Regions from separate parts of the Georgenia sp. TF02-10 genome, predicted to be linked through region 2. Evidence: riboswitches for the same ligand, from Rfam matches in the RefSeq annotation. Region 2 holds a riboswitch; each other region holds the start of a gene.

Region 1 (2,255 bases), 1.3 Mb from region 2:
GCGCCTCGGCCACTCCGGCCCCACCGTGTCCCAGACCGTCGCCCGGATGGAGCGCGACGGGCTGCTCGTCCTCACCGGCAACCGCCAGCTTGAGCTCACCCCCGTCGGCCGGGAGCGGGCCATCCACGTGATGCGCAAGCACCGGCTCGCCGAGCGGCTCCTCGTCGACGTCGTCGGCCTCGACTGGCCCCACGTCCACGAGGAGGCGTGCCGCTGGGAGCACGTGATGAGCGAGCAGGTCGAGCGGCGCCTGCTGGACCTCCTCGACCACCCGCACGTCGACCCCTACGGCAACCCCATCCCCGGCCTCGAGCAGCTCGGCGAGCAGCCGGCGCTGCCGCCCCGGGACGAGGTCCGGGCGCTCGCCGACGTCGTCGCCGAGCTCGTGCCGGCCGGGCAGGACGGCCCGGGCGACGGCGCGGACGGGCACGTCGTGCTGGCCCGGATCGGCGAGCCGCTGCAGGTCGACGTCGAGCTCCTCAGCCGGATGCTCGAGGCGGGCCTGCGCCCGGGTGCCCGGCTGGCCGTCCGGCCGCGCGCCGACGGCGACCTCGTCTCGCTGCACGCGCCCGGCGCCGAGACGGTCCTGGACCTGCCGGAGGAGATCACCCGGCACCTCTTCGTCAGCACAGAGCGCTGACCGTCTGTCCGGAGCACAGAGCGCTAACCGTCTGTCCGGCGGCGCCGAGCGCTGAGCGAGTGCGTGTCCTGCATCACATCTCGGGCCCGCGGTGGCCGTCCGGAGGGTTGAGCGCCCGGGGTGCAGCTTCACCCTCTTCCCCGTCCTGACCTGGGCAATGATCCGCCCGCCGGGGGCCGGCACCCCGGGCCGCTGACGGCGCCGCCCGCACCCGCCGTCGGCGTCGTTACGGACAGCGTTATCGAAACGTGACACGGCCTCTGGCCGTCCGCTACTGTCGTGCCCGCTCCGCGGCCCTCCTCGTGGAGCTCTCCGGGCAGGCGCCGAGCCCTGCCGCTGCCTGGGGACTGGTGCGAGCAGGTAGTCGGCAGGGGCGGGGGACCCACGGATCACGGGTCCCACCACATGGGGTCCTTGGGGTAAAGCACGGCCACGAGCCGTGCCGGGCGTCTCTCTCGTCCGCACCCGACAGCTCACCCCGCAGGCGGCCATGAGAGGTTCTTGTGACCACGACGCTTTCCACCGGGCGCCACCGCGCCGCGGTTCGTCCCTCCACCCCCATCTCCCTCGCCCTGCAGGGCAAGGGGGCCCGCCGGTCCCTCGCCGCCGTGGCCTCCTCCGGCCTGGTGCTGACGATGGCGGCGACCTCCGCCACCGCCGGCCCGTCCGAGAACGCCGCCCTGCCTAACGTCGACGTCTCGGCGCCCACCGCCGAGGCGCTCAGCGCCCTGGCCACCACCCCGACCGTCAGCGTGCCGACCGGCGCCGAGTGGACGGCGGACTCCGTCGCCGACGAGGTCGAGGCCAAGGCCCCCCGCCCGGTCGTGCGGCCCGAGCCCGTGGTCGAGCGCAGCACGCAGCAGGCGTCCCGCACCGGCCAGCGCGCCGCGCTCACCGCCGAGGCCACCGAGGCCACCACGGCTGAGGTCACCGGGGCCGAGGCCACCGACACCGTTGCGGAGGCCACCACCGTCTCCGCCGGGGCCGAGACGGCCGCCCCGGCCGATGAGCCGGCGCCGGCCGCCGCCCCCGCGGCCTCGGCGTCCGCCTCGGCCATCGTGAACATCGCCCGGCAGTACATCGGCACCCCCTACGTCACCGGCGGGGCCAGCCCGGGCGGGTTCGACTGCTCCGGCTTCACCCAGTACGTCTTCGCCCAGGCCGGCATCTCCCTGCCGCGCACCTCCTCCGCCCAGCGCGGCGCCGGTGTCGTCGTCTCCGCCGCCGAGGCCCGCCCCGGGGACCTGGTGTGGGGGCCCGGGCACGTGGGCATCTACACCGGCAACGGCCAGCACATCGCCGCCCGCAACCCCAGCACGCCGCTGTACGAGAGCCCCATCTACATGTCCAACCCGACCTTCATCCGGGTCACCGGCTGACCCACCGGCACCACGCTCGCCGCACCGCCAGGTGCCGGCCCCTGCCAGCGGCCCGTCCCTTCATCGGGGCGGGCCGCTGGTGGTTCCGCCGCACCTGCCGCCGGCGCCTCCACCAGCCGTTACTGCTCGCCGGCTCCGCAGTTCGCGGCACAATGAGGTCAAAGGTCAACAGACCACCAAGAGGAGGTTGGGACAATGGCGCGTGCGAATGTCATCGTCGTCGGCGTGGACGGCTC
Region 2 (2,255 bases):
CAGCGCTGCCAACGCGCCGTCCTTGGCCACCTGCCGCAGCCGGATGATCGTGGAGCGGTCCACCCCGGCCGAGGTCGCCGCCTGACCGATCGTGGCCTCACCCCGCAGCAGCTGCAGCCAGATCTCATACTTCGCTGACGGCGACAGCACCGTCCTGCTCCGCCGCGTCCTCGCGGCACCGTTCGTACTCATCGCGCACCCTCCTACAGGCGTCACGAAGACCGTACCGATGTTGCTTGATTCCCCGGCTCAAACCGGACACGAACGCTGACTCAACACATCAGTGGCTATCCCCGCGGACAGTCGTGATGGTGCGGGAGTAGCGACGCTACGGGCCTCGCCGGGGGCCCGCAGCCGCAGGAGCGGGCGGTGAGGATGAAGGTTTGATGAAGTCTTCGCCGGGGCCGTTATCGAACCGTGATCCTGGGGGTTGGAGTGTGTAGCGTCGCTCCTGCTTCTCGCCCCTTCATCGGGAAGCCCGCGTGCGGACGCCGAGCCCTGCCACCGCACCGTGGTCCTCGATCGTCCGTGGCAGGGACGGGGAACCCGATGTGGGCCTGCGTTGCAGGTCCTTGGGGTGAAGCTCGATGCCTGAGCCGGGTGTGCTCCTACCCGAACCCGACAGCTGACCTCGTAGGCGCCCTGGAGAGGTTTACCCGTGACATCTAGCCACACCCGTGGACGGCACCGCGCCGAGGGTCGTCCCGTCACCGTTTTCTCATCGCTGGGTCCGTGCCTGACGGGTCCGGCCGCGCGCCGGGCCGCCCTTGCGGCGGCCTCCTCCGGCCTGGTGCTGACCATGGCCACCACCACCGCCTCCGCGATGGAGCCGGTCCACCCCGACCCGCCAGTGGTCGACACCCAGGCGGCGGCGACCACGCCGGCGAGCAGCCCCGCGGCCGGCGAGGTCACCCACACCGTGGTGTCGGGGGACACCGTGGGGAAGCTGGCGCAGCGCTACGACAGCACGATCTCGGGGATCATCGCGGCCAACGGCCTGAACGCGCAGGCCCTCATCATTGTCGGTGAGGTGCTGACCATCCCCCAGGGGCAGGCCGCCGTGGCGGCGGCAACGACGGCTACGTCGACGGCGACCGGCATCGAGCGGGAGACCACGTCGGCGTCGCGGTCGGCGGCCCGCAGTGAGGCCCCGCCGGCCAACACGTCGGGCAACGCGGTCCTGGACATCGCCTACCGGTACGTCGGCACCCCTTACGTGTGGGGCGGGTCGACCCCGGCGGGCTTCGACTGCTCGGGCTTCACCCAGTACGTGTACGCCCAGGCGGGCATCTCCATCCCGCGGTCCTCGGCGGCGCAGCGCAACGCGGGCACGCAGGTCTCGGCGTCCCAGGCCCAGCCCGGTGACCTGGTGTGGTGGCCCGGGCACGTGGGGATCTACGTGGGTGATGGGCAGTACATCGCGGCCTTCAGCCCGGGTAACCCGCTGTCGGTGCGTGACATCTACAAGGCGAACCCGACGTTCATCCGGGTGGGCTGAGCCCCCGGGGAGCCGATTGGTGGTGGCCCGTAGCCGTGTGGCTGCGGGCCACCACCCGTTCCGGGGTCAGACGAGGGTCTGGAAGTTGGCGACGAGGCCCTGCAGGTAGCCCGAGACCCAGGTCCACAGCCCGGTGACCATCGCGAGTCCGAGGAGGACGAGCAGCCCGCCGCCGAGGCGCTGGAATGCGCGGCGGTGGCGGCGCAGGAAGCCCAGCGCCCGGGTGGAGCGGGACAGCAGCATCGCCCCGGCGACGAAGGGGATGCCCAGCCCGAGGCTGTAGGCGAAGACGAGGACCCCGCCGCGGGCGGGGTCGGCCTCGCTGAAGGCGAGGCTGAGGACTGCGGCCAGGGTGGGGCCCATGCAGGGGGCCCAGCCCAGCCCGAAGACGACACCGAGCAGCGGGGCGCCCCACAGGCCCTGTCGGGGGGTCAGGTGCAGGCGCCGGTCGCGTTGCATGAATGGGACGTAGCCCATGAAGGCCAGGCCCATGAGCACGACGAGCGCGCCGAGGACGCGGGTGGTGAGGTCCAGCCAGGGGGCGAGCAGGATCCCGAGCCAGGCGAAGATGACGCCGAGCAGGACGAACACGGCGGTGAAGCCGGCGACGAAGAGCAGCACCCCGGCCAGGAGCCGCCCGTCGCGGACCTTGGTCTGGGGTCCGCCGGCCAGGCGGGTGCCGGGGGTGGTGACCCCGGCCATGCCGGAGAGGTAGCCGACGTACCCGGGCAGCAGGGGCAGCACGCACGGGGAGGCG
Region 3 (2,255 bases), 1.6 Mb from region 2:
CGGGGCGCTCGGCCTGCTCACCATCGGCGGGCCCATCACCGGCGGCCTCCAGCACGAGGATGCACAGGCAGCGGCCGCGGCACCCGTCGTCGAGGTGCAGCCCAGCGTCCTCGCCACGCTCGACGCCGGCATCGGCGCCGCCGCGCTCAAGACGTCGGCGCCGACCAGCCTGCTCGCCGACCCGGGCGCGGACGGTCGGGCCCAGCTGCAGCAGGCGTCCCGGGCGAACGCCCGCCAGGCCCTGCCCCCCGAGGCGCTGACCGGGGCCAGCGGGACCGCCGCGGGCGCCGTCGAGCCCGAGCCGGAGCGGCCCGCCGTCGTGACGCCGCTGCCCGCGGGCACCTACCGGAAGACCTCGGGCTACGGCGAGCGCAGCTACCCCATCGCCGGGATGCACACCGGCACCGACTTCGCGGCGCCGCTCGGCACCCCGGTGCGGGCGGCGGCCGACGGCGTGGTGACCTACGTGGGTCCCGGCAAGGACGGCCGCTCCTCGATGCTCATCACCATCGAGCACGAGGTCGACGGCCAGAAGGTCTGGACCTGGTACAACCACATGTACAGCGACGGCCTGAAGGCGGAGGTCGGCCAGGAGGTCAGGGCCGGCGACGTCATCGCCGAGGTCGGCGACAACGGACGGTCCACCGGCCCGCACCTGCACTTCGAGGTCCACCTGGACGAGGAGCTCAACACCACCGAGCCGCTCGCCTGGCTGGGCGCGCACGGCGCCGAGGCCTGAGCCCGGGAATCCACAGCCCGGCCGGCGAGGACACGCCGTGCACAACTTCGTTACCAAACCGTGACACGGGTTCCTCCCGTCCGCTACTGTCGTGCTCGCTCCCCGACCCTCCCGTGGAGCACTCCGGGCAGACGCCAAACCCTGCCGCTGCCCGGGGTAGGTGCGAGCGGGTGAACGGCAGGGACGGGGGACCCACGGTCTTCCGGGTCCCACCGCAGTGGGGCCCTAGGGGTTAAGCACGGCCGCCTCGGTGGCCGTGCCGGGCGGTGTCTCGCCCGAACCCGACAGCTCACCTCGTCGGCGGTCCAGAGAGGCACATCGTGACGAGCACAACCTGCGGCCGCCACCGCGCGACGGGCCGACCGTCGACGCCGGTGTCGCTGGCCATCCAGAACATGCGTCCGCGCCGGACGTTCGCCGCGGTGGCCTCCTCCGGCCTGGTGCTGGCGGCGGCGACGTCGGCCGCCGCCGCACCGTCCGGCGAGCACGCCGCCCTGCCCGACGTCGACGTCTCGACCGCCACCGCCGAGGCGCTGACCGCGCTGGCCACGACCCCGACCGTCAGCGCCCCGACCGGCGCGCAGTGGTCGGCCGACTCCGTCGCCGACGAGGTCCAGGCCCGGGCCCCCCGCCCGGTCGTCGTCGAGACGCCCGAGCCCGTCGTCGAGCGCAGCACCCCGGCGGTCGAGCGCAGCACGCAAGTGGTCGAGCGCGGCACCGCGGTGGTCGAGCGCAGCACCCAGCGGGCGTCCCGCACCGAGGCGCGCGCAGCGCTGCCGGCCCAGACCGCGGCCACCGCTGCCGGCTCCGGCGGGGCGACCGCCGCGACCGAGGTCAGCGCCGCCGGGGCCCCCGCCGTCGCCCCGGCAGCGGCCCCGGCGCCGGCGCCCGCACCGGCGGCGTCGGCGTCCGCCTCGGCCATCGTGAACATCGCCCGGCAGTACATCGGCACCCCCTACGTCCTCGGCGGGTCCAGCCCGGGCGGGTTCGACTGCTCCGGCTTCACCCAGTACGTCTTCGCCCAGGTCGGCATCTCCCTGCCGCGCACCTCCTCCGCCCAGCGCGGCGCCGGTGTTGTCGTCTCCGCCGCCGAGGCCCGCCCCGGGGACCTGATCTGGGCGCCCGGGCACGTGGGCATCTACACCGGCAACGGCCAGCACATCGCCGCCCGCAACCCCAGCACGCCGCTGTACGAGAGCCCCATCTACATGTCCAACCCGACCTTCATCCGGGTCACCGGCTGACCCGCCGGCTCAGCGTGCTCGCCGGGCAGGTCCCGGCGGGCCCGACCGGGCGCCCCTGGCGCCCCCCATGCCGCCCGGCACGACCCCGTGCCGGGCGCCCTCCCGGCGGCCCGTCCTCTCCCCCCAGGACGGGCCGTCGGTCGGCGGTCCTGCCGTCGGTGGTCCCGGCGGCCGGCGGTCCCGCCATCGTCGGTCCCGGCGGTCTCGGCCCACCGGCCGAACCACCGCACCGGGTCCCGACCGGGCCGACCGGCCCGCCCTACGATCGGACC

Evidence for each region. A riboswitch is a leader RNA that binds a small molecule or an ion and turns the genes downstream of it on or off. The one in region 2 is predicted to bind cyclic di-AMP.
Region 1: another riboswitch for cyclic di-AMP. It lies ahead of MF406_RS03885 (C40 family peptidase); the one in region 2 lies ahead of MF406_RS09970 (C40 family peptidase).
Region 3: another riboswitch for cyclic di-AMP. It lies ahead of MF406_RS02720 (C40 family peptidase); the one in region 2 lies ahead of MF406_RS09970 (C40 family peptidase).

The regions. Positions count from the first base shown of each region.
Region 1 covers NZ_CP094289.1:863,155-865,409, forward strand. Annotated here, with positions in the region: gene MF406_RS03875 (metal-dependent transcriptional regulator) at 1-640, shown strand, start outside; cyclic di-AMP (ydaO/yuaA leader) riboswitch at 952-1,142, shown strand; gene MF406_RS03885 (C40 family peptidase) at 1,144-2,019, shown strand; gene MF406_RS03890 (universal stress protein) at 2,215-2,255, shown strand, end outside.
Region 2 covers NZ_CP094289.1:2,210,352-2,212,606, reverse strand. Annotated here, with positions in the region: gene MF406_RS09975 (hypothetical protein) at 1-150, opposite strand, end outside; cyclic di-AMP (ydaO/yuaA leader) riboswitch at 480-655, shown strand; gene MF406_RS09970 (C40 family peptidase) at 800-1,498, shown strand; gene MF406_RS09965 (cytochrome c biogenesis CcdA family protein) at 1,565-2,255, opposite strand, start outside.
Region 3 covers NZ_CP094289.1:604,346-606,600, reverse strand. Annotated here, with positions in the region: gene MF406_RS02725 (M23 family metallopeptidase) at 1-739, shown strand, start outside; cyclic di-AMP (ydaO/yuaA leader) riboswitch at 862-1,057, shown strand; gene MF406_RS02720 (C40 family peptidase) at 1,114-1,983, shown strand.